2 regions of the Nisaea acidiphila genome follow, and region 2 is predicted to be linked to the other one. Evidence: predicted binding sites of a transcription regulator. Region 2 holds the regulator's gene; the other holds the start of a gene.
The links. Region 2 encodes HrcA, which represses chaperone genes, less so after heat shock. Its sites were predicted from a motif close to GTTAGCACTCNCCNNNGGNGAGTGCTAAC; they were not measured.
Positions count from the first base shown of each region.

Region 1 (15,566 bases), 580 kb from region 2:
ATCTCGGACCGACGGCCTATGCCCTGGCCTGCGACGTGGTCGCGGCCGACGGTACCGCCACGCAGGAAGAGTTACGCTTTCTTGAGATCCTGCGCCACGAGCTGAATGTCGACCGGCTGACGGCCGCCGCCATCGAACGCGGCTCCGCCGCACGCTACGCGCGCCCCTGAGCCGGAGGGCCGAGCAATGTCGGCCCAGAAGCCGCTCGACGGTCGCCGTATCGGTCTTGTCGGACTCGGGCGCCGCGGTCTCGCGGTTGCCCGCAAGCTGACCGAGAGCGGTGCGCGCCTGCATGTCTGGACGCAGAACACCGCCAAGGCTGTCGGACTGGCGGAAGCGCATCCCCTCATCGAGGTCGAACCCTGCCCGCGGGACGTCGCCCGCTATACCGAAGCAACCCTCGTCGCCGTCAATAACGACAGCGCGCTGGAGCGGGTGGTGTTCGATCCAGACGAGGATCGCTACGGTGCCCTGCACGGCACCCCTCCCGAGGGCCTGATCGTCGATATCGGCGAAACGACTCCGCAATCCACGCGGAATTTTGCCGACAGGGTGCGGCAGAGCGGGCGAATCTGGATCGATGCGCCGATCACCGAAGCGGCGCTCGGCGGCACGCTCTCAGCCGGCGGCACCGACATGGCCTTCGCGCGGATCTGGCCGGTCCTGCGTGTTCTCGCGGCAAAGGCACTGCATGCCGGTCCGGTCGGCGCCGGACAGGCGATCCGAACCTGCAGCGCGGCGATCCACGGACAGATGGTCCAGGCCCTCGCGGAAGGCCTCGCGCTCGCCGCCGCCTCCGGCGTCGAGGCCGAAGCCCTTCTTGCCGCTCTCGCCGACAGCGCCGTCGGCGGCGCGGTGCTGAACGAGACCGGCAGGCGGATGGCGGACAGGGAATTTCGCGCCGGCCGGACGGTCCGGATGCAGGCCGCGCTGACCGACCAGGCCGAGGCCCTCGCCGGAGCGGCAGGCTTGTCCCTCGGCGGTCTTAAGAGCAACGCCGCTCACTGGAACGCACTGGTCGAGAACGGACAGGGCGACCTCGATATTTCCTCGCTGATCCTCGAAATCGCTGAAAATCCAAAGGACCCGGAATGAGCACGATCGACGCCGTCCTGTTCGATGTCGGCAACGTCCTTCTAGAGTGGAACCCGCGCCATCTCTACAGGCAGGTCTTTCGCACTTCCGACGGCGCACCGGACGAGGAGCGTATCGAGTGGTTCCTCGCGAACATCTGCACCACGCCGTGGCATGTCCGGCACGATCTCGGCCGCTCGCCGGAGGATCAGACCGCCGAACTGGTGGCCCGGCACCCGGAGCACAAGGCTGAGATCGAAGCCTTCTATGGCCGGTTCCAGGAAATGATCCCCGGTCCGCTGGAAGATATCGTCGCGGCCAAGGCGGCGATGAAAGCGGCCGGACGGCGGATCTACGGCCTCACCAATTTCGGCGCCGAGACCTTCCGCGACACCCGCGAGCGCTTCCCCTTCCTGAAGGCATTCGACGATGTCGTGGTGTCCGGCGAGGAAGGCGTGATCAAACCCGATCCGCGGATCTTCGAACTCTGCGTCGAGCGCTTCGGGCTTGCGCCGGAGCGCACTCTCTTCATCGACGATTCCGAACGCAATATCGAAGCCGCAAGAGCCCTCGGCTTCGAGGTTCATCACTTCGAGGGTCCCGACGGTTGCCTGGACCGCCTGAAACGGGATGGCCTGATCAGGTAGGCACGTGGCTCGTGCGGGTATTCCAATCCGAATTGTCCGGCTAGAGTAGCAGCCATGCCATTTGATCCTGAGACCCTTGTCGCCATTGCCGCGACCTTCTTCCTGGCGGGCACGGTCAAGGGCGTGATCGGCCTCGGGCTTCCGACAGTGTCACTCGGCGTGCTGACCGTACTCATCGACCTGCCGAGCGCCATGGCGCTGATCATCGTTCCCGGCTTCGTCACCAATGTCTGGCAGGCGACCGTCGGCGGACATGGCCGCGCGCTTATCCGCCGGATCTGGCCGTTCCTGCTCACGGCCACGGTCGGAATTTGGCCCGGAGCCATGGTCATCGGTCTTGTCGATGTCAATTTATTGTCCGGGTTGCTGGGCCTCCTCCTGATTGCCTATGCCGCGACCGCGCTATTCGGGCTGAGCCTGACCCTTACCGAACGGCAGTCCCGCACTGCGGGGCCCCTCTTCGGCATTCCCAATGGCATCCTGACCGGTATGACAGGGTCCTTCATGGTGCCGGGCGTTCTTTACCTGCAGGGACTCGGCCTCGGACGGGACGCCTTGGTTCAGGCCATGGGCATGCTGTTCATGCTTTCGAATGTCGGGCTCGCAGTGTCGCTTGGAGGCAGCGGCCTGCTGACAGCGGACCTCGGCACCGCGTCGGCCCTCGGCCTTATCCCGGCACTGCTCGGCATGGCGGCGGGACAGCGGCTGCGGCGCGGGCTTTCAGAAAAGCGCTTCCGACAACTCTTCTATGCCGGTGTTTCCCTGCTAGGCCTTTTCATTCTGCTGGAGGCAATCCGCTGAAAAGAAAAAACCCTCCAGAGAGGCCCTGGAGGGTTCTTTGCAGAAGTGTCTGAGCGCTTGGCTTAGAAGCCCATGCCGCCCATGTCCGGCATGCCGCCGCCCGGCATACCGCCCGGGGCCGCACCCTTCGGTTCCGGCTTCTCGGCGACCATCGCTTCGGTCGTGATCAGCAGACCGGCAACGGAACCGGCGTTCTGAAGCGCGGAGCGGACAACCTTGGCCGGATCGATGATGCCAGCCTTCACCAGGTTACCGAACTCACCCTTCTGAGCGTCGAAGCCCCAATCGCTGTCCTTGGACTCGAGCATCTTGCCGACGATGACCGCGCCGTCTTCACCGGCATTCTCGGCGATCTGACGGGCCGGAGCCTGAATCGCCTTGCGCACGATGTTGACGCCGATTTTCTGGTCTTCGTTCTCCGGCTTGATCTTGTCCAGAGCCTTGACGGAGTAGAGCAGAGCGGTACCGCCACCCGGGACGATGCCTTCCTCGACCGCGGCGCGGGTCGCATGCATCGCGTCGTCGACACGATCCTTGCGCTCCTTCACCTCGACTTCGGTGGCCCCGCCGACGCGGATCACCGCGACGCCGCCGGCCAGCTTCGCGAGACGCTCCTGGAGCTTCTCACGGTCGTAGTCGGAGGAGGTTTCCTCGATCTGCGCCCGAATCTGACCGCAACGCGCTTCGATGTCGGCCTTTTCGCCAGCACCGTCGACAACGGTGGTCTCGTCCTTGGTGATCTGCACGCGCTTGGCGGTGCCGAGCATCTCGAGGGTAACGTTCTCAAGCTGGATGCCGAGGTCTTCGCTGACGACGGTACCACCGGTGAGGATGGCGATGTCTTCCAGCATGGCCTTACGGCGATCGCCGAAGCCCGGAGCCTTGACGGCAGCAACCTTCAGGCCGCCACGCAGCTTGTTGACGACGAGGGTCGCCAGCGCTTCGCCTTCGACGTCCTCAGCGATGATGAGGAGCGGCTTGCCGGACTGCACGACCTGCTCGAGAACCGGCAGCATAGCCTGCAGGTTGGAGAGCTTCTTCTCGTGCAGCAGGATGAACGGGCTTTCCAGCTCGCAGGTCATCTTGTCGGCGTTGGTGACGAAATACGGGGAGAGATAGCCGCGATCGAACTGCATGCCCTCGACGACGTCGAGCTCGGTGTGCAGGGACTTGGCTTCCTCGACCGTGATGACGCCCTCGTTGCCGACCTTCTCCATCGCCTTGGCGATCATTTCGCCGATTTCGGCTTCGCCGTTGGCAGAGATGGTACCGACCTGCGCGACCTCGTCGGAGGTGGAGATCTTCTTCGCGCGCTTCTCGATGTCGGCGACGACAGCTTCGATCGCCGTATCGATGCCGCGCTTCAGGTCCATCGGGTTCATGCCGGCGGCAACGGCCTTGGAGCCTTCACGCACGATGGCCTGAGCCAGAACGGTAGCAGTGGTGGTGCCGTCGCCGGCGATGTCATTCGCCTTGGAAGCAACCTCGCGCACCATCTGGGCGCCCATGTTTTCGAACTTGTCGGAAAGCTCGATTTCCTTGGCAACGGTCACGCCGTCCTTGGAGATGCGCGGGGCACCGAAGGACTTGTCGAGAACAACGTTGCGGCCTTTCGGGCCAAGGGTAACCTTGACGGCGTCCGCGAGCACGTCGACGCCGTGCAGCAGGCGGGTACGCGCGTCGGTACCGAATTTAACGTCTTTAGCAGCCATGATGGATCAGTCCTTTCTTAGCCTTCCAGAACGCCCATGATGTCGGACTCTTTCATGATCAGCAGCTCTTCGCCGTCGATCTTGACTTCCGTGCCCGACCATTTACCGAACAGAACCTTGTCGCCGGCCTTGACGTCGAGCGGCTGAACCTTGCCGGTCTCGTCGCGTGCGCCGGAACCGGCAGCGACGATTTCGCCCTGCATCGGCTTTTCCTTGGCGGAATCGGGAATAATGATGCCCCCGGCCGTCTTTTCCTCGCCTTCAGTGCGACGGACAACAACCCGGTCATGCAATGGCCTGAACTTCATGCCATAACCTCCGAAAAAATCGTCTGAGTGACGTTCTCTTTACTGAGTGCTCGCCTTGGCGAACCTACGTGTTAGCACTCACCAGCGGCGAGTGCTGACGATGTAGGGAAGCGCGGAACGGCTGTCAAGAAGTTGGCGGGCGAGTCGGGAAAAAATCTTGGCGGATCGCCGCGGCCGGGAGTCGGCTCTTTCCGGCTGCCTAGATGGGAATGCGGGGCGCGAACCGCAATTGGATTTCCCGGGAAACGACCGGAAAGCAGGGGACGAAAACTGGCAGCAATCGCACCATATTGCTGCTAATCATTTGATTTTATTTATTTATTGCGATTTCGCAGCGTTCTACAGCAGAATTCCGGAAGCCACAACCTACGGAGTTCATGCATGTCGATTGAGCCTGTCGTCCTTTTCGAACGCCGCGTCACCACCGCCGAGATCCTCTACCGCATGCCGGACCATCCGGATCTCCTGCAAAGCTTCATCTGGCAGACTCACGACGTCATTCCGAAATTCCCGAGGCTGAGGCGTTTCCTCGACCATTGGCGGGACCATATCGAGGCGCCGATCCATTCGATCCAGATCAGCGCCGGCTCGCTGACCGGAACGGCGAATTTCAATGCGGCCGAGGTCGAGTTCCGCTTTCACTGACCCCGCCCACGGGTGCGGCATCGCATCCATTTGACCTTCGCCGCGCCCGACGCCACATTCCGCCGGTTCAAAGATGCAAGCGGAGTGTGGCGTGACCGCGTCCAGTCAGCCCTATAGCCCGGCCCTGCCGGAACATGCAGCAACCGACCGCCCGGTCGCCATCTGGCTATCCGGCGTCGCCGTCATGGTGTTTCTGATGATCGTCATTGGCGGCATCACCCGACTGACGGAATCCGGTCTTTCCATGGCCGAATGGCGTCCCTTCATCGGCTGGATCCCGCCCCTCAGCGAAAAGGAATGGTACCGGGTGTTCTCGATCTACCAGGACACACCCGAGTTCCAGAAGGTCAATTCCTGGATGACCATCGAGGATTTCAAAGAGATCTTCTTCTGGGAGTATCTGCACCGGGTCTGGGGCCGTCTGATCGGCATCGCCTTCGCGTTGCCTTTTCTCGTGCTCGCACTGACCGGAAAGATCCGCCGCGCGCTCTATCCCCGTCTCGGATTCCTCTTCCTGTTGGGTGCCCTGCAAGGGGTCATCGGCTGGTGGATGGTCAAAAGCGGATTGGTCGACAACCCGGCGGTCAGCCAATACCGGCTTGCGATCCATCTGAGCGTCGCTTTCATCATTCTCGGCGCCTTGATCTGGACCGTGCTCCAGCTGCAGCGGATTTCCGACGAACCGGACCGACGGTTACGCAGACATGCGATGGCCGCTCTGCATCTGATTGCGCTTACGGTGGTCGCCGGGGCCTTCGTCGCGGGTCTCGACGCCGGCCTCATCTACAACACCTTTCCCCTGATGGACGGCCATATCGTCCCGCCCGACTATGCCTATGCCGAGCCGTTCTGGATCAACATCTTCGAGAACCCGGCGACGGTACAGTTCCATCATCGGGTCGTCGCCATCGTCACTTACGCGGTCATCGTCTGGCTACTCGTACGGGCGATACGCTCCGAGACGATCCGCCCACGCACGCGGCTGTCGGTTCACACTCTTGCCGGGATGGCTTCGATACAGGTTGCCCTGGGGATTTCGACTTTGCTGGCGCAGGTCCCGGTTTCGCTAGGAGCGGCACACCAAGGTGGCGCCGCCCTGACGTTTGCAGCTGCATTTTGGGTATTGTTCGAGACCAGCGGCGCGCGCACTCGATCAAGCTGAGCTGCACAGAGCAGACTTGGCCGCCCTCTCGCAGCGACCCGACGCGGACAATCAGGTCACCAGGCCTTCGGAGCATTCAATCGCAGCCCGAAGGCCTCGGCTCCCCGCACATAGTCGCCTCAAAGACTGGCCGGCCCGCAGGCACTGGCAGAACGGTCGTCGGTCACTCCCGCTCCGCCGCCTCTCTTTGGGTCCAGAAACGGGCAAACTCTTCGCGGCCAAGTTCGTGAACCATTGCAAGATTGCCTGACAGTCTCGGGACCGGTAGCCGCGTTCTAACCGCTGCCATGAACCGGTCGGCTTCCGTCCGGTCCGGCGGTTCACCATCGAACGATACATAGAGAGGGTTTTCGAGCGCCCAACGCCGCCCCGGGCTCCAAAGGCTGCTGCGCAAAATCTGATCTGCAAGGTCCGCTTCCGGATCCACGCTCTGCAACCGCTCGGGATAATGCCCCGTCGCCGCCCTTTCTTCCTCGTCAAAATCAAGAACCACGCACCCGAAACGATGCGGGTCGACGAGTATCCGGCACCGTTCCGATTTGTCTTCGCCGGTGAAGACGAGGTCGACAAGACCATTATCCGTCATCGGCAGGCCCAGAAGCCAAACATCGCGCAGGAACTCCGGCGTGGCGAAGAACAATTGCGGCTGCAGATTGTCGATGCGAAGCCCATTCGGAAGGCGGTTGTAGATACGAGAGGGGTCCGATGGAATTGAACCCAGCCCCCTGCCCGCTTCGTTGAAATGAATACGCGCGGAGCTGTTCTCGCTGAAAACCTGCATCATGCGTTGCGCGGAAATGCTCAATGTACCGTCGTCGGAGAGAAGGCTGTCGAAAACCGGCGTCGCGGCCTCGCCCGCAACCCAAAAATCGACAGTGAAAGCGGCTTGCATATCGGCCTCTTGCACCTGATCGGCGATGAAGCTCATAGAGCCGTCAGAGAAGATATAATCCGCGACCAATCCGACGAATTCCGCATTCTCGTCGCGCGCTATGGAAATCGAAGCCCAATGGGCAAGAGTGAGAGCCTGATAAGAACCGGCCTGGAGGCCCGATTTCAGGATCGGCGTAACGTCCAAGAATTTGGGACTATGCCGCTTGCAAAACCGCTCAAAAAGCGGATCAGCGTTCAAACGCGACCAATCCTCGGGCGTCGTCGCGACATGGAATACGGTTTCCCCCTCGTCCCAGAATTTTCGGTTCTCCTCACCGAACAAAGAGGGAAGTCCGTATTTCAGCCACATAGTGACATATTTCGCTCCCCAGACCGGGAGCGATACGACCCTCCGTCTCTCCGAGGACCAAATGTGCGGACGGGTCCGATAGCCCGTCACGAGACCGAGCAGAAGCTTGAGCTTGTTGAAATGTATCTGGGTGTTTGAGTTTCCGCCAAAATCGCTGTGAAGACGGTCCGCGAAACGGGCGCACTCCTCGACGGCTCCGGAAAACAACAGGAAGTAAAGAAATACGATACAACCGAAATCGTGTTTCACCTCCTGGCGAGCGTCTTCGAGCCCGGCCGAAACTTCGCTGAAGAAGAGCTGAAGTTGGCGTCGAGCCTCTTCCTTGTCGCCGTTGACAAACGTCATCTCGGCTAACGAAAAGCGTATGGACGGAGACGATCGCGCCTCCAGATTGACCCTTCGCATGGCTTCGGCTGCGCGCTTCGCGAGATGAACCATATCGTGCTTGCTGGCGAGGCTCAGCAATACCTGCATCCAGACAGCCGGAATGGGGCTTCCGCTCATCGCCGCGGCAGTCGCCGCGAAACTGGGATCCGGGTGTGACCAATCGGCGCCAGACATGCGGCTCCAAAACGCCGGCTCAGCGGGACTCAGAATCAATGCGCGCTTCAGGAACGCCGTCCCTTCCTTTCGGCGGCGCCGACTACTCAATAGATCGTATAGGGCTCCCCAGCCCCTGGCATCCAACGGCCCCATGACCTTGCAGAATTTGCGATAGAGTTTCTCTGCTCGGTTCGTGTCGCTTGTTTTCTCCAGGATTTGCGCCAAGGGATACATATCCGCTCCGTTCGCCGGCGCGATGATCAGTGAACGCATCAAGTCATCGCGCACCGTACCGGGGTCTCCCGCCCCGAACTGGAGTTTGGCTCTTATCGAAAATGCCAGACTGGACAGGTCCCCCACGATGATGTTTCGCGAGGCGTGCTTTCGCGCAGATGCACCACGCCCATGCGCCGCATGAAAGCTCAGCAGCCTTAGTTGGACCGCACTCGAATTCGGCTCTGCGATTTCAGCCCGGCGATATGCGTCCGCGGCGCAATTCTCATGGCGAATTCGTTCCGCCGCCTCCGCCAATCGAAACTGGCTGATCACATCCAACGGTTTTGCCTGCGTCACCAGTTTCAGCATTTGAAAGGACGCGGCGAACTCGCCCTTGGAGAGCAGTATGACGCCCGTGAGTTCCTGCGCTTCGACATGTCCCGGGTGGGAGGACAAGATTTCTCGCAATTTTCCAATAGCTTCCGCGACGTCTCCACGCTGGTAAGCAGCCACGGCACCAATAAAGTCGCTGCGAAGCGACTGTTCCGGAGTTTCCGCTCCATCAGTCAGAGAATAGTCGGTCGCCAAAAGCTTCTTCTTTCGAAAACTGGAGTGCAGAACCCAACGAGCTGAATAACTCGACCGTCTCGTCCCTCAACTTTCTACCGCAAACGCTGGCATGACTCTATCCTCCGGACTTTCCGGAACCTTTACGCTTGGGAGCATAGTTCCCCATTCACATTCCTTCATGGGAGCGGACCGGGCTCGCACCATTCCAGGTATCGCTCGAAACTCGGCAGGCCGACTTGCCTTGCGAAATTCTGCCCGAGTTCGAATCCGGCCGGTATGGATTGGATCAAATCCTCGATCCAATCCCGTTGCTCTGTGTCGATACCGGATTCTCCGGAACTGATCGCGTCCAAGCCGTGCTCCAAGCCCCATATCCGGGCAGGCGAAGCGAAACCGCTTCGCCGGATCTGAGCAACGAGTTCTGCAATCGGATCTGCGGTCTCGTGGCGCACCGCAAAATACCCCTTCTCAAGACGGCCTTCGTCTCCAGCTTCGACGACGGAGCAACAGAATTGATCCGGATCTGTCAGGATGCGCATTTTCTCGGGAGATCCGAGCGCGGCGAAACACGCATCGGCGACTCCATTGTCTGTTGCCGGAAGATTCGAAACCCACACTTCCGCCGACAAGGAAGCACGCAAATAAAACAGCTGAGGCTGCATGGTATAAATTCGCCATCCATCGGCGAGCCGCAAATTGAGCCGCGAGGGGTCTGAGAGCGCGGAATCTATTCCCGGTCCCACTTCATATGCCGACACGCGGGACGACGGATGATTGAGGAAAACATCCACCATTGCGCGGCTCGGGATCTCGAGCGCGCCACCGCTTTGCCGATATAGTGCGAAATCTTCCAGCGCTGAGTCCTGTACAGGCAAGTCGATGGTGAAAGCAGCATCGAACCTGCCAGCGGCGATCGCATCTGCGACATACCCGAGCGAGCCGTCCGAGAACACATAATCAGCCACCAGGCCAATGAAGTCGGCCTTTTCAGATCTGGCTATGTTGATCGACGCCCAGTGACCCAGGCTCATTGCGATATAGGAGCCGAAGGTAAGACCGTTTCGAATGACCGGCGAAAGGTCCAGAAAGATTACAGTCGCCCGTGCCTGAAGCTCGCCAAAAACGTCAGACCGCTTCATTCGCTCCCAGTCCTCGGGAGTCGTCAGAATATGAACGGCCGTTTCGCCGCCCTGCCAGTATTTCTCGTTTCCACCAGCGAGAAGAGACGGCAGCCCCCACTTGAGCCACATATCGACATGACTCGAGCCCCATATCGGCAGACTTATAATGCGCCGTTCGTCACAGCTCCAATCGTGAGGAGCCTTGCAGTAATCGGCATCAAGTCCTGCGAGCAGTCCGATTTTCCTCAGTCCAACATCGGCAACACTGTCGAACTTAATTGTGCTGTCGATATGAGCAAGAAACGGCACACAAGCCGCCGGCCGTTGTCGCAACAGTATGTAATTCAAAAACTCGACTGCTGCTTGCCCCGAGTCGGCATCCAATTCGCCGTTTAGTGTTTTATGGTGCATGTCCCTGAAAAAATGGAACATGTACTCAGCGGCTTCGGCGCGATTCCCGAGCTCATAAAAAAACATTGCAAGTTTGAAACGAACATAAGGAGCCGCCACGGCACATTTCGCGGCCATTGCGACGGCACAACCCGCGCGATCCGATACACTTAATCGGTCTGCAAATTGCCGCGCTACGTCGATCCAGAACATTCCGTTGTAGGGAGCGCAGTGAGCGGCCGCCAGAACGGAAAGGTCGGCGGCGCATTTGGGCACCGCGCTCTCATTGCAGAAAGCGAGCTTGCTCCAGGCCTCCGCATTTGCGGGCTCCAGACAAAGCTGATGACGCAATGCCCCAATGGCGCGGTCCGCCTGTCGCCGCTCGATCAGCCAATAGGCCAGATTACGCCAGGACTCCGGATCGCCGGGAGCGCCAAACTTGCACTGCCGCCGATAGAGCCGCTCTGCCATGCTTGGCCAATTGGCCGCACGGAATGTGTCGGCGAAAAGGATATTGTTCGCGCCGGTCTCCGGCGCGAGAACGGCCTCCCGCATAAGGCAGCGCTGAACTTCCTGCTTTCGTCCGCGTTGGAAAAGCATCTGTGCGCGGGCGCCCAGGGCCTGGCGATTGTCCGGCTGAAGCGTCAGAACATGGGAGAGCAGATCAAACGCTCTCTCCTCCTTTCCTGATCTCCAATAAGTTCCCGACGCCTGCAGGTATATCGGCGGCTCGCCCGGAGCGAGAAGGATCGCGCGCTGGATGGCAATGGATGCGCTTTCTACGTCGCCCGCGGCATCCGCGGCGAATGCCAGCCTGAGCTGGTTGACCGGGTTTTGCGGCGATGCTGACGCAACCTGCCGGAAGGAGGCATAAGCCTCGGCACCACGACCGGCATTAAGCAGCATGATGCCGAGCATTTCATGAACGCTCGCGCTGACCGGGGGCATTCTCAGGAGCTTCTGCGTTCTGTCCCAGCATGTCGCGAAATCGCCTGCCGAGAATGCTGCCACGGCTTCACGTTGCAGCACTTCCTTTTCAGGGTTCTGCAGGCTCATCCGAGGAACAACACCGCACTCTTGAAGCAGACCCGCCCGACGGACTGCCGGACGAGTGTGAGCGTATGGCTAGCGTACGAAACGTTGCCGAGCCGGTCAGGAGCAAAGGTCATAGCCGGTCACCTATCGGCGAAACAGTTACATCTTTCACCAGTCTATAAGCGCGCCGCGACCAGAGGAAGTCTCTTGGGTTCCGGATTGAGCACCGCCCGAATCTGCAATACTCTTGGTTTTCCCACCACGCCTCCGTTCGACGAGGCTCACATCGCAGAGAGAAGGATCGACCGTGCCGACCCAAGAGGTTGCAAGAGAGATCATGCGTGCCGTCGATGTTAATTTCGACGAGCAGCTCCAGCTGAGCCAAGAGCTCGTGCAATGCCCTTCCACCCGTTGCCAGGAAGCAACCGCCCAGGATCTGATGGCCCGGACCGCCCGCGAGTTCGGCTATGCCGTGGACATGTGGCGGATCGATCCCGACGAGATATCGAAACACCCCGGTTTCTCGCCGGTCGATGTCTCCTACGAGAACGCCTATACGGTTGTCGCCTCCTGGCGGCCGGAAAACCCGAAAGGCCGGTCGCTGATCCTGAACGGACATGTCGACGTAGTGCCGATCGGCCCGGAGAGGATGTGGACGCGGGCCCCGTTCGGCGGCGAAATCGACGGCGACTGGATGTATGGCCGCGGAGCCGGCGACATGAAGACCGGCACCGTGAGTGCGCTCTATGCGCTTGAGGCCCTGAAGCGGGCGGGATACCGGCCAGCCGCCCCCGTTCACTTCGAATCCGTGATCGAGGAGGAATGTACCGGCAACGGAGCGCTTTCGACCCTGGTGCGCGGCTACAAGGCAGACGCTGTCCTGATCCCGGAACCGACCGGGGAAGTGCTGACCAGCGCCCAGGTCGGTGTCGTCTGGATGCGGGTGAAGGTCGCCGGCATTCCGGTGCATGTCGCTCGCGCCGGCAGCGGACAGAACGCGATCGAGGCCTGCGTGCCGCTCTGGAACGCACTGCATGCGCTTGAGGAAGAGTTCAATCTGCCGGAAAACAAACACCCGGCCTTCGCGGAAAACCCGCACCCGGTAAACGTGGTGATCTCGCAGATCGAAGGCGGCGACTGGACCTCCAGCGTGCCGGCGTGGTGCACGTTCGAGGTCCGCGTCGGGCTCTATCCTGGCGTCGATCCGGCGGCGATCCAGAAGCGCCTGACGGAAACCATCGCTTCGGCCTCCAAGTCGCATACCTTCCTCGCCAACAATCCGCCCGAGATCGAGTGGCAAGGCTTCCTCTCGCCGGGATACGAACTCCCTGCGGGAACGCCGGGCGAGGACCTGCTCGACCGGTGTCACGCAACCGTGTTCGGAGAAAAGCCCGGACGCCGTGCCTCAACCGCGCTCACGGATTCACGCTTTCACGGCCTCTACAACAACACGCCAAGCTATGTGTATGGCGCCATAGCGGAAAACGTTCACGGTTTCGACGAGCGGGTGAACCTGCCGTCGGTCCGGCGCGTCACCGCCGCGATCGCGCTGTTCATCGCCGACTGGTGCGGGCTGGAAAAGATCTAGCCTTCGCCATTTGCGTCCAGGCGCGACAGAAAGCGCCTGAACGCGGACTGCCCCAACTGGCTCATCATCCGGGTGAGCCCGTTGGCGGGCTCGGTCCGCACCTGCCCTGCGACGCTGTCCAGAAGTCTGGTGGCCTCGCTCTCGTTTGCGCCGGAACCGGCGACCGTAACCGGCCGGCCGAGTGCCCAGCGGCGCCCCTCCGTAAAGTAGCCTTGCCGCGAGAGAATGGCGCGCAGCCTGTCCGCAACCGGTTCGGCAAAACCTTCACGTTCGGAGAAATATCCGCTCTCGGCCCGCTCGACATCGTCGAACTCCAGCACGCCGCAAACGAATTTCTCCAAGTCCGTAAGCATCGCCACACGCTCACGCGCGACACCGCTCTCCAGCGCCCAATCGACCGCGCCATTGTCCGTCGCCCCCATGAAGGGGACCCATAACACCTCGAGCGCTGACGCGACGATGTAGGCCAGTTGCGGCTGCGTGCTGCGAAGCTGCACGCCCCCTTCCAAACGCGCGTTCAGACGCGAGGGGTCGGCGGGCAGGCTCTTTTCTTGCGGATCGACCATGTAGTGCGAGACGCGCGCGGATATGTGATCCAGGAAAATCCGCACGAGGGCGTCTTCGGGGATATCCAGCCCCCCCTCCTCCAGCCGGAACCGTTCCAGCAACCCCTGCGCCGAAATGGAAACCGGAAGATCAACCGTACAAAAAAGATCGATCTCGCCGCGATCCAGAAGATCCGCAATGTGCCCGAGGCTCTGGCCCGCAAAGATGTGGTCCGCGCATATCTGGAAACAGTCCGCCCGCTCCTGCATCGCTATCAGAAGCGCCAGCCATTGCGAGCACATCAGCCCGACATAGTTCGCCTCCATCACCCATTCCTCGAGCACCGGGGATATATCGAGGAAGACATGAGCGTGATCGCTCATCAGATCCCGGAATACCGGGTCCCGTTCGAATTTCCGCCGGGTTTCCGGAGTGGTCGTAATCAGGAAGAGCGTTTCCCCCCGGTCCCAGAGCTTGCGATTTCCGGGTGCCATCATGGCCGGCAACGCATTTTCGAGCCATAGCTGCCCGATGCTCTCCCCCCAGACCGGCACCGAGACCACGAGGCGTTTGCCGCCACTCCAGCGGTGCCTGCACTCCCGGTATTCCTGAAGGGCGCGGCGCATGTAGCGCATCTTGACGAACTCGGCCGAGGGAATGCCCGTCCCCGCAAATCCATCGCCCGCACATTCCAGATAGGTCTGCAAGAGGTCCAGCCGCCCCTCGAAGAGCGTCATGCGAAGGAAGGCCGCGAGCCCGTCCGCGAATTTGAGATGCGGGTCGCGGGTCCGCAGAAGACGATCGCAATTACTGAAATACGCCTCCAGCATCCCGCCCGCTTCGTTGGCCCGTCCCTCCTCGAATGCCGCCAGCGCATGCGCAAGCTGCGTGTCAGGGTCATAAGCCGCGATTTCCGAGACCCTGGCCCGTGCGATTTCCGCAAGGCCGGAATTTCCGTCCGCATGTTCGCGTCTCGCCCGGTCCTCCCAAGCGGCAACGTCATAGGGCGCGCAGACCGACATCGCCCGGGCGGTGCGGAGTTTGCTCGAACTCGAAGAAAGCTTGGCCCGCCAGCCGTCGGTATCGGCTGGGTTAAGCACGAGGGCGCGTCTGATATCGCGTGCGGCGCCTTTTGTTCCGCCGGCACCTGATAAGCCTGCGCGAGCGAGCCAGTGAGACGGATCGAGAGGGGCGATCTGGCAAAGACGCGCGCAGGTCCTGATCTGCTCGTCCAAGGACAGGAAATCGCTTAGTTCGCGTACGGCGCGCTGATGTCCCGGCTGGAGCAGAACAGCGCGTTTTAGAGCATCCCGGCGCCCGGAGGCCTGGTCCCGAGACGCGAGAGACTGGGAATAGAGGAATTGGAGATCGGCATCGCCCGGCGCAAGAACGACCCCCGCCCTCGCCGCGCGCCCGAAAGCGGCTCCGGCGCCGATGGCCGAAAAGCCGACGGCGCGCGCTCCCCACGCACGGGCAATACCCGGTTCCGCAAGGACGGCGCGCTGCACCTCGATCCGGGCCGCCGCCGGGTCGGCAGGCCGCCCCGCATCAGCAAGCGCAAGCCGGATCGAGCCGTCGAACGGCTTCACCGAAGCGGCGAGCCCCAGAACGTTTCGGGCGTTCGCGTTATCACCGGCACGCGTCAGTATCAATCCGAGCAGGTGCGCGGCATCGCTCTGACGGATATCCGCCTGCAGGATCTCTTGGCAGATCGACGCAGCGTCGGCGAGACGCCCCTGCCCGAAAGCCTCAAGCGCGTTCTGGAAAGTTCCGGCCGGCACTTCGTTCCCAGGTTCGGTAATGATCAAGACCCCAACCCTAAGAGCAGGGGATTCTCAATCTCTAGAAAAATCTCTATCCGGGCCGGGCGAATTCGAAAACCGCAGGCATTGTCCAAAAAGAAAAACGCCCGCTTGAAGCGGGCGTTTTCCGGAACCAGGCTTGCGGAGACTGCCTTAGGCGGCC
Region 1 covers NZ_CP102480.1:1,762,889-1,778,454, forward strand. Annotated here, with positions in the region: gene NUH88_RS08100 (tellurite resistance TerB family protein) at 1-170, shown strand, start outside; gene NUH88_RS08105 (NAD(P)-dependent oxidoreductase) at 187-1,095, shown strand; gene NUH88_RS08110 (HAD family hydrolase) at 1,092-1,721, shown strand; gene NUH88_RS08115 (sulfite exporter TauE/SafE family protein) at 1,776-2,522, shown strand; gene groL (chaperonin GroEL) at 2,585-4,234, opposite strand; gene groES (co-chaperone GroES) at 4,252-4,542, opposite strand; gene NUH88_RS08130 (usg protein) at 4,924-5,187, shown strand; gene NUH88_RS08135 (COX15/CtaA family protein) at 5,279-6,349, shown strand; gene NUH88_RS08140 (tetratricopeptide repeat protein) at 6,513-8,939, opposite strand; gene NUH88_RS08145 (tetratricopeptide repeat protein) at 9,098-11,488, opposite strand; gene NUH88_RS08150 (ArgE/DapE family deacylase) at 11,775-13,055, shown strand; gene NUH88_RS08155 (tetratricopeptide repeat protein) at 13,052-15,409, opposite strand; gene rpmB (50S ribosomal protein L28) at 15,557-15,566, opposite strand, start outside.
Region 1: a site for HrcA is predicted at 4,613-4,641, ahead of groES (co-chaperone GroES). Genes of this name have one in related genera too.

Region 2 (15,566 bases):
GTCCTTCACCGTTTCGGCGATTTTCGGCATCCGCGTCATGCCACCGACCAGGATAACTTCGTCGATCTCGCCGGCACTGACGCCCGCATCCTTGAGCGCTGCCTTGCACGGATCGACCGTCCGCTGCACCAGATCGTCCACCAGCGCCTCGAGTTTGGCCCGGGTCAGCTTGATGTTGAGGTGCTTCGGACCGGACTGGTCCGCGGTGATGAAGGGAAGGTTCACTTCGGTCTGCATCGAGCTGGAGAGCTCGATCTTGGCCTTCTCGCCGGCTTCCTTCAGACGCTGCAGGGCAAGCTTGTCCTGGCGCAGATCGATGGTGTTCTCTTTCTTGAACTCGTCCGCGAGATAATCGATGACGCGCTGGTCGAAATCCTCACCGCCGAGGAAGGTGTCGCCGTTGGTGGATTTCACCTCGAACACGCCGTCGCCGATCTCCAGAATCGAGACGTCGAAGGTACCGCCGCCGAGGTCATAGACCGCGATGGTACCGGTGTTCTTCTTGTCGAGGCCGTAGGCCAGCGCGGCCGCGGTCGGCTCGTTGATAATGCGCAGCACTTCAAGGCCCGCGATCTTACCGGCATCCTTGGTCGCCTGGCGCTGGGCGTCGTTGAAGTAAGCCGGGACGGTGATCACCGCCTGGTCGACCGTGTCGCCGAGATAGGCTTCCGCGTCTTCCTTCAGCTTGCGCAGGGTGAAGCTGGACACCTGACTCGGGCTGTATTTCTCACCCCGCGCCTCGACCCACGCATCGCCGTTCTCGCCGGCGACGACCTTATAAGGGACAAGATCGTTGAAGCGCTTGGAGGCCTTGTCGTCGAAGCGGCGGCCGATCAGGCGCTTGATCGCGAAAAGGGTGTTTTCCGGGTTCGTAACCGCCTGGCGCTTCGCGGCCTGGCCGACGAGCCGTTCGCCGCTTTCGGCGAAAGCCACCATCGACGGCGTCGTGCGCGCGCCCTCGGCGTTCTCAATCACTTTCGCGTCCTTGCCGTCCATGAACGCGATACAGGAATTGGTCGTTCCCAGGTCGATACCGATAACTTTGCTCATGTTTTCCTCGTCTTTCAGCAAACGCCGACGGCCTCCTCGAAGCGCCGTCCCCGTTCCCGATTGGTTCGTTCAAGCCATCCGCTATATAGGCTTGGTGTGGCCGCGCTGCAACCAAGTGGAATAGGATTCCGCTGCTCAGGAGCCGCAAAAACGCTCATTTTTCGGGAATCGGCGCCGCAATGATCATTTCCGCCAGCTATCGCACCGACATTCCGGCCTTCTATAGCGACTGGCTGCAGGCGCGAATTGCCGCCGGCTCTGCGGTCGTGCGCAATCCTTATGGCGGCAAACCCTCGCGGGTGAGCCTCCGGCCCGAGGACGTGGACGGGTATGTATTCTGGACCCGCAATGCCCGGCCGGCACACGGTATCTTCGATGCCCTGGCGGCAGCCGGCATCCCCTTCGTGATCCAGTATACGGTGACCGGCTATCCAAAAGCGCTGGAGCAGAGCGTGCCGCCGCTCAAGGCCGCGATCGGCGATATCGTTGCTCTCTCGCAACGGTTTGGCCCGCGCGCTGTCGTCTGGCGCTACGATCCGGTCTTCTGGTCCAGTCTGACGCCGCCCGATTTTCACCGCGAACAGGTTGCCGGGCTGACGAAGGCGCTCCGCGGATGCGTCGACGAAGCAACGTTCTCGGCGGCGCACATCTATCGCAAGAGCCGGCGCAACACCGAGGAAAGCGCGCGGCACAGCGGCTTCACCTGGCGGGATCCGGGCCCGGAGGAAAAAGCCGCCTTGCTCGCAGAACTCGGCGCGATCGCGGCCGATGCTGGCCTGAAGCCGACGCTCTGCTGCCAGACCGACTTGCTCGGCGGCGCCCTGGAGCCCGCCCGCTGCATCGACGCCGAGCGACTCGCCGACATTGCCGGCCGGCCATTCAAAGCGCGGCAGAAAGGGAACCGGCCCGGCTGCCTCTGTGCGGAATCCCGGGATATCGGCAGCTATGACAGCTGTCCGCACGGATGTGTCTATTGCTATGCGGTGGAGCGGCGGGAGCGGGCAAAGACCGCCCTGAAGCGCCACGATCCGGCAGGCGAGGCGCTCCTGCCCCTCGACCCGGCCGTCTGATCCGAAAGCGCTCAGGCCGTCGTGTCGACGCTGTCCTGCTTCTCTTCCGGGCTCTTGGAAACACCCACCATCGCGGCGCGCAGCAGACGATCCTGCAGGACGTAACCCGGCTGCATAACCTGGACGACCGTGCCCGGCTCGCTCTTCGCGTCCGGCACCTCGAACATCGCCTGGTGCAGGTTGTAGTCGAACTTCTCTCCGAGCGGCTCGATCTTGCGGATGCCGTGCTTCTCGAAGACGCCGAGCATTTCCTTCTCGGTCATCTCGATGCCGATAACGAGGTTCTTCAGCGTGATGTCCAGCTCGTCCCGGTCTTCCGGCGCGGATTCCAGCGCCCGGCGGAGATTGTCCGAAGCGCTCAGCAGATCGCGCGCGAAATCCGTGATCGCGAACTTGCGCGCCTGGGCAATGTCCCGCTCCGCGCGCTTACGCGTGTTATCGAGCTCGGCAAGCGTCCGCATCAGCTGCTCCCGGAGCTGCTGCGCTTCATCCTCGGCCCCGCCTTCGTCGGCGTCGTCCTCGGCGTCCCGGTTGGCGGCCTCGCCCATCAGCGCGTCCATGTCGAGAATGCCGTCGTCCGGATTGACAAGCGGCTCGTCGCCCGACGCGTCCTGGTTGGCTTGTTGCTCGTTTTTCTTGTCTTCATCGGCCATCGGTCTGGCTCTTTCCCGTCTACAGATCCTGAAAGTCAGGCCCAAATGTGGGCGGCCGGAACGGGAAATCAATCATTCCGGGCCCGGAGCGCCTGCTTTAGCGCGCCTCGGCGCACGGATCAACGCCCGTCTGGTCAACCGATGACGCGACCGATCAGTCGAGCCGTGTAGTCGACCATGGGAATGATACGGGCATAGTTCATGCGCGTTGGGCCGATCACCCCGATCGCGCCGACCACCCGCTTCTTTGTATCGCGATAGGGCGAAAGGATCATCGAGCAGCCGGTATGCTCGAAGAGCTGGTTCTCGGCCCCGATGAAGATTTGGACGCCGTCGGCATCGCCCGTGGCCTGCAGAAGCTTGAGCATTCCCTGCTTCTGCTCCAGCTGGTCGAACAGCAGCCGGATCCGCTCCAGATCCTCGACCGCGGTGACATCCTCCAGCAACCGCGACTGGCCGCGGACAATGAGCGACCCGTCGTCCGGGCCGCCGGAAAGCAGCGCGAGCCCGTCCTCGACCACACGGGCGGTCAGCCCGTCCAGCTCGATCTTGCGCTGATCGATCTCCGCCTTGATGTCCCGCAGCGCCTGATCGAGGGAAGCGCCGTGAAAGCGGGTATTGAGGAAATTGGTCGCCTGGACCAAAGCCGAGGCTGGCAGATCAACGGGCAGTTCGATGACCCGGTTTTCCACCAGACCGAGCTCGTTCACCAGCACGACAAGCGCCCGACCGGCGGCGAGCGGGACGAATTCGATATGGCGCAGCGAGGGCTCGGATTTTGGAGAGATCACGAGACCCGCGCAAGCGGACAATCCGGCCAGCGCGCGCGTCGCCTCGTCGAGCACCTCGTCATAGCCGCGGCCGCTCGCCCCGAGCAGGGAGTCGATCTTGACCCGCTCGTCCTCGGAAAGGTCCCCGCCGATCTCGAGAAGGCCGTCTACCACGATCCGCAAACCGCGCTCGGTCGGCAGCCGCCCGGCCGAAGTATGCGGGGCGTAGAGCAGCCCCGCCTCCTCGAGATCCGCCATCACGTTGCGGATGGTGGCAGGGGACAGCACCTCGCCGAGACGTCTGGAAATGGTGCGGGAGCCGATCGGCTCCCCGGTTTCCACATAAGTGTCGACAATCTGCTGCAGGATTTCCCGCGAACGGGCGTTCAGCGCCCCGATGCCTAACATATGTTCCATGAGGAAAAATTTAGGCAGCACCCGTCGCAGCGTCAATCCGCCACGATGCCGAAGCTCAAGCCTCCGCCTCCGGCAAAGCGATGGACGCACCGGATCGCCGATAGTAGGTTGCGCGCGATTTCACAGAGAGATGCAAATGACCGGACACTTTCCGCACGGTGCGGACACTCGCGGTCATTCGAAAAGGAGACCTCCATGGCCGCCGACCGCCCCTCGGGCCGCAATGCCGACAAGATGCGCGACGTCAGTCTCGAGCCGGGTTTCGCCAAATATGCCGAGGGATCCTGCCTCGCCAGATTCGGCGATACCCACGTGCTCTGCACCGCCTCGATCGAGGACCGCGTACCGCCGTTCCTGCGCAATTCCGGCAGCGGCTGGGTAACCGCGGAATACGGCATGCTACCGCGTTCGACCCACACGCGGACCGACCGCGAAGCCGCACGCGGCAAGCAGAGCGGCCGCACCCAGGAAATCCAGCGCCTGATCGGACGCTCCCTGCGCGCCGTGACGGACCTGAAGGCGATGGGCGAACGGCAGATCAAGGTCGATTGCGACGTGCTGCAAGCCGACGGCGGCACCCGGACCGCCTCCATCACCGGTTCTTTCGTCGCCCTCCATCTCGCATTCCAGAAACTGGTCCAGCTCGGCACCCTGCCGTCGGTCCCGCTGATCGACCATGTCGCCGCCGTTTCCTGCGGCATTTACAAGGGCACGCCGGTACTGGATCTCGATTATGCCGAGGATTCGAGCGCCGAGGCGGACGCGAATTTCGTGCTGACCGGCCGCGCCGGGATCGTCGAGATCCAGGCCACGGCGGAGGAGGATCCTTTCGGAGACGAACCGTTCTTCGAGATGCTCAAGCTCGCACGGGCCGGCATCGCGGAACTGGTCGACCTGCAGAAGACAGCGATCGGAGGCTGATCCATGGGCCGCGCCTTCACGGAGAAAAAGCTGGTCATCGCCAGCCACAATCAGGGCAAGGTCCGTGAAATCCGCGATCTGGTCGGGCCGCTCGGCATCGAGGTGGTCTCCGCGGGAGAACTCGACCTTCCGGAACCGGAAGAGACCGGCACCACCTATATCGAGAATGCGGAACTGAAGGCGCGCGCCGCGGCCGAAGGATCGGGCCTTCCGTGCCTTGCCGACGATTCAGGTCTCAGCGTCACCGCGCTGGACGGCGATCCCGGGATCTATTCGGCACGCTGGGCCGGGCCGGGAAAGGATTTCTCCCTCGCGATGCGCAAGGTCGAGGATGCGCTCCGCGAGAAGGCGGCCGCCGGCAATCCGGACCGCTCCGCCGCCTTCGTCTGCGCGCTGACGATCTGCTGGCCGGACGGGCACACCGAATCCGTCGAGGGCCGTGTCCACGGCGATCTGGTCTGGCCGCCGCGCGGCGAAAACGGCTTCGGCTACGATCCGATGTTCGTGCCCGAAGGCCATGACCGGACCTTCGGCGAGGTCGATTCGGATTGGAAACATTCCGTCAGTCACCGGGCCATCGCTTTCGAGAAGCTGCTCGAACTGGTCGGCCTGGACCGCCGTTCCGCCAAGGCCGGCTAGGGTCCAGATGGACAGCGCCGCGGCGGAGCCGTTCGGGGTCTATGTCCACTGGCCCTTCTGTTTGTCCAAATGCCCCTATTGCGACTTCAACAGCCATGTCTCCTCCCGGATCGACCATGCGCGCTGGCGCGCCGCACTGAAACGGGAACTCGCCCATTTCAGGGAGCTGACGCCTGACCGGACGGTCTCGAGCATCTTTTTCGGCGGCGGCACGCCATCGCTGATGGAACCCGAGACCGTGGCAGAAGTGATCGACGAAGTCCGCCGGCTCTGGCCCTGGACCAACCGGGTCGAGATCTCGCTTGAGGCCAACCCGACTTCCGTCGAGGCGGAGAAATTCGCCGGCTTCCGCCAAGCGGGAGTCAACCGCGTTTCCCTCGGCATCCAGGCGCTGAACGACCGGGATCTCGACTTTCTCGGCCGCGCCCACGACGCGGAGCAGGCGCTCGGCGCGATCGCGATCGCCCGCGAGAACTTCGAGCGCATGTCCTTCGACCTGATCTATTCCCGCCCGAAGCAGACCGTCGCGGCCTGGCGCGCCGAGCTCAAAGAGGCGCTCGCACTGGCGGCCGATCACATTTCGCTCTACCAGCTCACCATCGAGCCGGAGACCCCTTTCTTCGCCCGGCATGCAAGGGGCGAGATCGCCTTGCCGAAAGACACGCGGCAAGCGGAACTCTACGAGACCACCCAGGAAGTGCTCGAAGCGGCGGGCATGCCCGCCTACGAGGTTTCGAACCACGCGCGCACCGGCGCGGAATGCCGGCATAATCTGGTTTATTGGCGCTATCATGATTATGCGGGCATCGGCCCCGGCGCCCATTCCCGGCTCCGCCGCCGCGGACCGGCGGGCGGAACCGTCACCCATGCGATCCAGACCGTCCGTGCGCCCGCGATCTGGCTCGACCGGGTCGACAGGAACGGGCACGGCATCGCCGAACAGGAGCCGGTCGGACGGGCCGGAAGGCTTACGGAAATGCTGATGATGGGGCTCCGGCTCTCCGAGGGGATCGAGCGCGAGCGCCTGGAGGCGGAAGCCGGGACAGAGATCGAGGCCCTGTTCGGCCGCCCCCTGCTGCAGGATCTAGAGGCCGCCGGTTATATCGAGCCTGTGTCGGACCGGCTCGCCGCGACCCTCGAGGGCCGGCAGCGTCTCAACGCGGTGATCGCCGCACTGAGCGCGCGTTTGCCTGAAATCGACTAGTTCGTCAGATCGTCAAACCGTTCCGGCGCCGAATCTATTTGTTCGAGCGCCCGGTCCTTGATCTCGAAGATCGCGAGACCGCGCTGGTTGCTGCCGTCGGCAGCGAAGCGGAAGAGGCCGTTGAGAGCGACGAAACCGCTTTCCGCAGTCAGCGCTGAGCCACCGAAATCCGCGCCCGCTTCACCCCGTTGCAGGGACACCGAAAGCGCGATGGAATCGTAGGCGAGGGCAGCAAGCCCGGACGGCTGACGGCCGAACGCCGCCTCGTAGCGCAGCGCGAAATTCTCCCGGTAGAGCGCCGGCGGGGCGGAAAACCATCCCCCGACCAGGCTCGGCTCAGTGCCGAGGCTCGGATCCTCCCATTGCGCCGTGCCGAGCAGTTTCACCCGGCGCGTGTCGACATCGTAGAATGCGAGCAGCGGCGCGATCGAACGCAGCACATTGCCACCCTCAGGGATTAGAACCGCGTCGTAAGGCGGGTCTCCGAGCGTATCCATGGTCTCCAGCCGGGCGAGGGTCTGCCGGGAAATCTCGTCCGTGCGCCCCGCAAGCTCATCCTTCTGCACCTTGAGGGATTCACGCCGGCTGTCATATTCCGCAAAGGCGCGCGCCGTTTCAGTAAAATCGCTCGCGAGCGAGTCGTAATAGGCGATCCGCGTTATTTCCGCGCCCGAGGCAAAAGCGGCCGACCGCGCGCTCTCCAGCACAAGATCGCCGTACCCGCCATGGGGCAGCAGCAATCCGATCCGCCGGTAGCCCTTTCCGACGGCGTAGCGAATGACGCGCTCGATCTGCTGTGCCGGCATCAGTCCCATCAGATAGACGGGCGGACCGGCCACGCTGCGATCGTTGGAGAAAGCAACGGCATTGATCCCCGCTTCCGCGACAATCGGACGGACCGCCTCCGCCGAACGGCCATAGAGCGGGCCGAGGATCAACCGCGCACCGTCGGCGACCGCGAGGCGCGCCGCGTCCTCGGCGCCGTTCGGCGTGCCTTGTGTGTCGTAGACCATCAGGTTGTAGTCTTCGCCGGCAATATCGAAGAGTGCCATCTGCGCCGCGTCGAGCATGGCCTGGCCGACCGAGGCCCGCTGGCCGCTCAAGGGAAGCAGCAGGGCGATCCCCGCCGGCGCGCCCGGCTCCTGGATCAGCGGAGGTTCCGGTTCCGGCCGCTCGAAGGAAAGTTCTGTATCCGCAATGGCTCCCGGGCCGGATTGCAGGGACTGGTCCGGCGGCAAGCTCTCGGGTCCCGCCGGAGACGGCGCAGACTGGCTGCTCTGCCGGGGCGGGCTGACCGGCTCACGCTGCAATCCCGGCAATCCGGGTGTCTGGCAACCTGCCAGCACCAGCACGATCAGCAGCGCCGGCAGGAGCGCGATCCGGCGACCGGGCGTGAAAAGCACTTGGAGAAAGCCGTCGCTTCCTCCCATAACTCGACTATTGCCCAGAACATCGCTCCGTGGGTTTCCGGTACGGTATGAAAACGCGCGCACCTCAGACCTCCTCCCGCTCGTCGGCGCCAAAGGCTAATCAAGGCGCGGACGAGAGTAAACCGCCGCAAGATGGCACCAATGTGACTTCGGTCCCTGTGGAGATGGCGCAGGAGCCGGAAAAGATTCACATCGACGGTCTCGTTCTGGTCGCCACACCGATCGGCAATCTCGGCGATATCTCGCGCCGCGCGCTGGAAACCCTGGCCGCCGCCGATATCGTCGCCTGCGAGGACACGAGACTGACCGGCCGCCTGTTGCAGCGTTTCGCGATCAGGACCCGCCTGCTCGCCTATCAGGATCACAATGCGGAAAAAAGCCGTCCCGAGCTGCTCCGGATGCTCGCGGAGGGCAAGAGCATCGCGCTGGTAACGGATGCCGGTACGCCCACCATCTCCGATCCCGGTTACAAACTGGTTCGCGAAGCGGCTGCACAAGGCACGCCGGTCACCTCGGTTCCGGGACCGGCCGCGCCGGTGGTCGCGCTGTCTATTTCCGGCCTGCCGACGGACAGGTTCTTTTTCGGCGGCTTCCTGCCGACGAAGAAAGGCGAGCGCCGCCGGGTGCTGGAGGAGGTGGCGCGGTTGCGGGCCACCCTTATATTCTTCGAGGCCCCACGCCGATTGGCGGAATCTCTCGCCGACGCCGCCGAGATCCTCGGTTCGAGGGACATGGCCGTGGCGCGTGAACTGACGAAACGTTTCGAGGATGTAACGCGCGGCCGGACGGACATGCTGGCCCGTCACTATGCGGAAACGGAGCCGCCGAAAGGCGAGGCCGTGCTGCTTTTCGGGCCGCCGGAAGCGGAGGAACGGCCGAGCGCCGAGACGCTCGACGGCATGCTCTCGGACGCCCTCGGCCGGGTCAGCCTCAAGGACGCGGCCAAGGAAATCGCTGCGAAGACCGGAGTGCCGCGCAAGGAAATCTACGAGCGTGCGCTGCGTCTGAAGGAGCCGGGATGAGGCCCCGCGGCGTCAGTGGCGAAGCCGTCGCGCGGCGCAGGGCGCAGCGCTTCGGGATCCTCGCCGAGGCGCTCTGCCGTTTCATCCTGCGGCTGAAGGGATACCGCATTCTGGCCAGCCGGCTGCGCACAAAGGTCGGCGAGATCGACATCCTTGCGGAACGCGGCCGCACCCTCGCCATCGTCGAGGTGAAGGCCCGGCCGACGGAGCGAGCGGCGCGGGAGGCTGTTACGAATGTGCAATGGCGGCGGCTGCAGCGGGCGGCGCTCTGGGTCCAGCGGGGAAATGCACATCTCGCGCAGCACCGTCTCAGATTTGACCTATTCGCAGTGGCACACTGGCGCGTTCCCCGCCATATTCAGAATGTCTGGATCGCCGACCACAATATATAGAGTAACCAGCATGCCGAGAGCCGCTCTCCTTCTTCTGCCTCTGTTCCTTCTCCCGCTCGCCGCCGGTGGCTGCACGCCGGTCGGAGTCGCCGTCGGCGCCGGCGCCACCGCAGCGACCGCCAGCCAGTCCGAGCGCGGCCTCGAAGGCACAGCGCGCGACATCGCGATCAAGACCGAGATCAATCACTATCTCTTTCAAAAGAACGTGGACCTGTTTTCCGCGGTCGGTCTCTCGGTCGAGGACGGACGCGTGCTGCTGACAGGTTCGGTGCCGAGGCCGGAAGACCGGATCGAAGCGGCCCGGCTCGCCTGGAAGGCCGACGGCATCCGCGAAGTGATCAACGAGATCCAGGTGGTCGACAATTCCGACATCGTGGATAAAGCCCGCGACACCTGGATCGAGACCCAGCTGGAAACCCAGATGCTGTTCGACAGCGGCATCAGCTCAATCAATTACGATGTCGATACGGTCAACGGCACGGTCTATCTCTTCGGCATCGCCCAGAGCAATGCCGAACTGCAGCTGGTCATCAACCATGCCCGAAATCTCGACTATGTGCGCAACGTCGTGAGCTACGTCAGGGTCAAGGGCGCCTCCTGATCCATGATCCCCGATCCGGAGAGCACCCGCGCTAGCCTCGAGAGGATCGGCAAGGAGGGCCTCGCGGCAGAGGGTCTCGCCGAAGCGGCACTGCTGCTGGCCTCCCTCGACCGCCCTGGCGTGCCGCTGGACCGCTATCGCGAGCAACTCGACTCCTTCAGCGAGAGCGCGCGGGCCCGCGGCGAAAGCAGCCCTGCCGCGGCGCTCGCTGAGACCTTCGCCGGGGAATTCGGCTTTGCGGGCGACGAGAAGACCTATGACGACCCGCAGAACGCCAACCTGATCCGCGTGATCGACCGGCGCAAGGGCCTGCCGGTCGCGCTCGGCATTCTCTATATCGCGACGGCACGGGCGCTCGGACTCGATGCCGGAGGGCTTAATTTCCCGAACCATTTCCTGATCCGCGTCCAGGACGGCGGTGCCCGGCAGATCATCGACCCCTTCAACGGCGGTGCGGTCCTCGATGCCCGCGATCTCAGGCGCCTGCTGACAAGTTTTCAGGGTGAGCAGGCCGAGTTGAGCCAGGCGCATTACCGCGATGTCAGCGACCTCGATATTTTGTTGCGACTCCAGAACAATATCAAGCTGCGCCTGCTCCGCAACGGCAAGCTGGAGCCGGCACTCCGGGTGATTCGCGACATGCGGCTTCTGGCACCCGGCCTCCCGAGCCTGATGCGCGAGGAAGGCCTGTTGCTGGCCCGCAAGGGCGAGCGCCGCGCCGCGATCGGCTGCCTCAGGGATTTCCTCGCCACGGACAATATCCCCGAGCCGGAACGGCTGGAGGTCGCGCGCATGCTTCAAGTTCTGGAAAGTCAATTGAACTGAGCCGGAAAGGCGGTTGATCGGACGGCGCCAATCGCCACATAGTCGCCGCTCGGAACATTCGCGCCTGCCTGACTGGCGCACCCGCACGGAGGAAAGCATGGGGCTCGGCGTCGCCATCCAGATGGACCCGATCGAGGCAATCGACATCAACGGGGACAGCAGCTTCGTCATGGCGCTCGAGGCCAAGCGCCGGGGCCACAAGCTCTATCATTACCAGCCGAAGGATCTGAGTTTCCGGGACCGCAAGGTGCTGGCCCGGGTCCGCGCGCTCGACGTGCGCCGCGAGCTCGGCAACCATTACAGTCTAGGCGAGCCGGAGACGGTGGATCTCTCGGAGATGGACGTGGTCCTGATGCGTCAGGATCCGCCTTTCGACATGTCCTACATCACCGCGACCCACATCCTGGAGCATATCCACCCGAAGACGCTGGTGGTGAACGACCCGGTGCATGTACGGAACGCACCGGAGAAACTCTTCGTCACCCATTTCGAAGACGTGATGCCGCCCACCCTGATCACCAACGACCGGGAGCAGATCCTGGAGTTCCGGGCCGAGCACGAGGACATCATCGTCAAGCCGCTCTTCGGCAATGGCGGCGCCGGGGTCTTTCACCTGAAGCCCGGCGACGAGAACCTGAACTCCCTGCTTGAGCTTTTCACCGAGATGTATCGCGAGCCGGTGATCGTGCAGCGCTATCTGCCGGAGGTCCGCCAGGGCGACAAGCGGGTGATCCTGATCGACGGCAAGGCGGTCGGCGCGATCAACCGCGTGCCGGCAGCGGGCGAGGCCCGTTCCAACATGCATGTCGGCGGCCGCGCGGAAAAGGCGGAGTTGACCGCGCGCGACCGTGAAATCTGCGAAATCATCGGCCCGACCCTCGCCGAGAAGGGGCTGATCTTCGTCGGCATCGACGTGATCGGCCGCTATCTGACCGAGATCAACGTCACCTCTCCGACCGGCCTGCAGGAGCTCGGCCGTTTCGACGGTCGTTCGATCGAGGCGGAACTCTGGGACGCGATCGAGTCCAAGCTCGGATAAGACTCAGTCCGGCAAGGCACCGACGCTGACAGGGGCAGTGCAGCCAAGACGGGTGCGGAGATCGCCCGCCGGAGCAGAGACCGTTCCGGGGGCGAAGACAAGCCCGCTGCGCCGGGCTATTTCCGATACCGATACGTCGTGGCGTCCGTCGCAGTAATCGGCACGCCTTGACGTTTCCTGGTCCAGTACGAAGCCGGCCGCCAGCACCGTCCCCTCGCGCGTCAGCAGCACGATCTTCCAATATCCGCTCGGCACCCGATGCGGCTCGTCGGCTTCGGGCAGCGCCGGCATCTCGTGCTCGTAGAGCGGCCCGGTGAGGACATGGACCGTTCCCGCGTCCGATTTGGCCAGCGTACGCACCGCGCTTTCCAGGTTCTTCCAGGGGCCCTGATTGAGCGCACTCTTCTGCGGCGTGATGTTGGAGAGATAGTTTGTCGTCGCCCAATCGGGGGCGTTGGAAAAACTGGCGAGCGGCGCTTGGTGGCCGCGGTCGGTCTTCAGCGCCTTGTGGGCCCCCTTATAGTCCGCCGGCTCCAGAGTCTCCTCCGGCGGGATCTCCGGGTCCGCGCGCCAGACCCTCTTCTTCGACTTGCCGATATCGGCAGGCGCGACCTCGTAAGCGACCCAGTCCGCAAATTTGGTCGCCGCGTTGTTCGAGAGCGTGTGGCTCTCGCGGCGGACGAGCAGGTTTTCGCTCTGCGCCTTCGGACAGGCTTGCAGACAGTTCGGGTCCAGGAGCGGCTCCGCCAGAAGCGGCGCGCGGGGAAAAATGAGTAGCAGGAGCAGGGCCGAAAGCCCGGACAGGCGGCACTGCCGCGGAAAGCCGTACATGTCCAATCGCACCGAAGGTTATCGATGCGATTGAATAACATATTACTCTAACGGATGAGTAGAAAATTATTCAACTCATGCAGCCTGCTTCAGCACGATCCCCCGATAGGCAAGCGCCTCGGCCACATGGGTGCGGCGGACCGGTTCCGAGCCTTCCAGATCGGCGATGGTCCGGGCGACCCGGAGGATGCGGTGATATCCGCGGGCGGAGAGCGATAAGCGATGCGCCGCCTCCTCCATCAGCGCCTGTCCCGCCGGCTCGGGCCGCGCCGCCTGCTCCAACAGCCTTCCGTTCAGCCCGGCATTGGTCTGCTGGATGCCCTCTTCCCCCGCCGCCTCGAAGCGGCGTTTCTGCATTTGCCGGGCGCGCGCGACCCGCGCCGCGACGGTTTCGGACGGTTCGGCCTCCGGCGGCGCGGCCAGCGCGCGGGCGGACACGGGTTCGATCTCAATGCGGAGATCGAACCGGTCGAGCAGCGGGCCGGAGAGCCTTGCCTGATAGTCGAGGCCGCATTTCGGCGCCCGGCCGCAGGCGTGCGCCGGGTCGGAGAGATAGCCGCAGCGGCAGGGATTCATCGCCGCGATGAGCTGGAAGCGCGCCGGATAAGTCACCCGGTTGTTGGCCCGGCTGACCACCGCCTGGCCGGTCTCGATAGATTGGCGCAGCGAGTCCAGCACAGTGCGCGGAAATTCCGCCAGCTCGTCGAGAAAGAGCACCCCGCAATGGGCGAGCGACACCTCTCCCGGCCGGGCCTGCAACCCGCCGCCGACCAGGGCCGGTATGGAACTCGAATGATGTGGATCGCGATAGGGGCGGGTGCGCGAAATACGCCCGCCCTTCAGGTCCCCGGCGACGCTTCGGATCATCGCGACCTCCAGTGCCTCCCGCGGCTCCAGCGGCGGCAGCAGGCCGGGCAGCCGTGCGGCGAGCATAGATTTTCCGGCTCCGGGTGGCCCCGTCATCAGGAGATTGTGGCCGCCTGCCGCGGCGATCTCCAGCGCGCGCTTGGCGCTTTCCTGGCCTTTCACGTCGGCGAGGTCCGGCAGCGCGCCCGCCGCCTCCGGCCCCGCCGGATCGGGCGGCGTCAGCACCTGACTGCCTTTGAAATGATTGATCAGCGCCAGCAGGTTCCGTGGTGCCAGGACCTCGATATTGCCCGCCCAGGCCGCCTCGGGCCCACAGCTCTCGGGACAGATGATCCCGGCACCCCGGGCCGAAGCGCCGAGCGCGGCCGGGAGAATGCCGGAGACCTCGGTCAACTGACCGTCCAGCGCCAGCTCCCCCAGCACAAGATAGCCCGCGATCTCGTCCGCCGGCAGCACCCCCATCTGCACCAAGATGCCAACGGCGATCGGCAGGTCGTAATGGCTACCTTCCTTGGTGACGTCCGCGGGCGCCAGATTGACCGTGATCCGCTGCGGCGGCAGGGCGAGGCCGAGCGCACTCAGAGCCGCCCGCACCCGGTCCTTGCTCTCGTCCACCGCCTTGGCCGGCAGGCCGACGATGGAAAAGGCGGGCAGGCCGTTTCCCATATGCACCTGAACGTCGATATCGAGGGTATCCACCCCCCGGAACGCCACCGTCCGAACCCGCGCGACCATAAGACTTCCCCCGAGATTGCCTCCCGGGGGTTATGGAGCGCCTAGAGAAGGTTTTACTGCTCGAGCAGGGCCGGGTCGCCGCCGCGGACATCGTGGAAGGAGCAGGACCGCACCGCCACCTCGGTGAAGCAGGCATGGGTGACGTTGGCATGATCGAAGCAGGTCTGCTCGACCAGGGCGCCGGCGAAATCGGCCCGCTGAAGATCGGCACCGACCAGTTTGGCACCGCGCAGATCGGTCGGCCACTCGCGCAGTACTTCGAGCGTGCCGGGTTTGAGGATGGCAATGCGGGAAAGCCGGGCCGAGACCAGGGTGGCGCCGCTCAGATCCGCGTCTTTCAAATTGGCGCCGCGGAGATCGACCCGGGTGAGATCGGCCTGGGTCATGCAGGCGCCCTCCAGGTTCGACAGCCGGAGGGACGCGCCCTTCAGCTTGGTGCCGTTCAGGTTGGCACGGGAAAGTTCGGACGCGCTCAACTCCGTCCCGCTCAGGTCAAGTCCGGAGAGATCGAGGCCGCGGAAGTCACCGCGCGTGCCTTTGACCCCGCCGGAGGAAACCCAGTGGAAATGCTGCACCAGCCGCTCGCGGACTTCTTCCGGCAGGTTCTCCATGCCGCTGGCGATCCGGCAATCCGTCAGATCCGCATCGGTCAGATCGACGCCGTCGAAATTGCACGAGCGCAGATCGGCACCGGAGAGATCGCTGTCGCGAAGCTGGGCCTGGCTGAGATTGGCGCCCTGGAGATTAGCCCCCTGCAGCACCGCTTCCCGGAAGACCGAGCGGGTGAGATCCGCGTGATGCAGATTGGCGCTTGTCAGTTTCGCGGAGGAGAAATTCGCCCCGACGGCGATCGCGCCCGAAAGATTGGCATTGCTGAGATCGGTGCGGACCAGTTTCGCCTCGGACATGTCGCTGTTCTGCAGATCCGCCACCTGCTCGATCGCGTGGTGCACATCGCGCAGTTTCATCGGCCGGAGATCGGCATTGGTCATGTCCGCCGCCATCAGCTTCGCACCGGCGAGCGAGGCGCCGCGGAGATTGGCGCCGACCAGGCGGCAGCCGGAAAGATCAGAGTTACTGAGACGCGCGGTGATCATCTG
Region 2 covers NZ_CP102480.1:2,341,712-2,357,277, forward strand. Annotated here, with positions in the region: gene dnaK (molecular chaperone DnaK) at 1-1,050, opposite strand, end outside; gene NUH88_RS10745 (DUF1848 domain-containing protein) at 1,230-2,120, shown strand; gene grpE (nucleotide exchange factor GrpE) at 2,132-2,773, opposite strand; gene hrcA (heat-inducible transcriptional repressor HrcA) at 2,908-3,951, opposite strand; gene rph (ribonuclease PH) at 4,156-4,881, shown strand; gene rdgB (RdgB/HAM1 family non-canonical purine NTP pyrophosphatase) at 4,885-5,520, shown strand; gene hemW (radical SAM family heme chaperone HemW) at 5,528-6,724, shown strand; gene NUH88_RS10775 (penicillin-binding protein activator) at 6,721-8,127, opposite strand; gene rsmI (16S rRNA (cytidine(1402)-2'-O)-methyltransferase) at 8,298-9,176, shown strand; gene NUH88_RS10785 (YraN family protein) at 9,173-9,568, shown strand; gene NUH88_RS10790 (BON domain-containing protein) at 9,579-10,169, shown strand; gene NUH88_RS10795 (SirB1 family protein) at 10,173-10,994, shown strand; gene gshB (glutathione synthase) at 11,092-12,033, shown strand; gene NUH88_RS10805 (DNA/RNA non-specific endonuclease) at 12,037-12,864, opposite strand; gene NUH88_RS10810 (YifB family Mg chelatase-like AAA ATPase) at 12,940-14,466, opposite strand; gene NUH88_RS10815 (pentapeptide repeat-containing protein) at 14,520-15,566, opposite strand, start outside.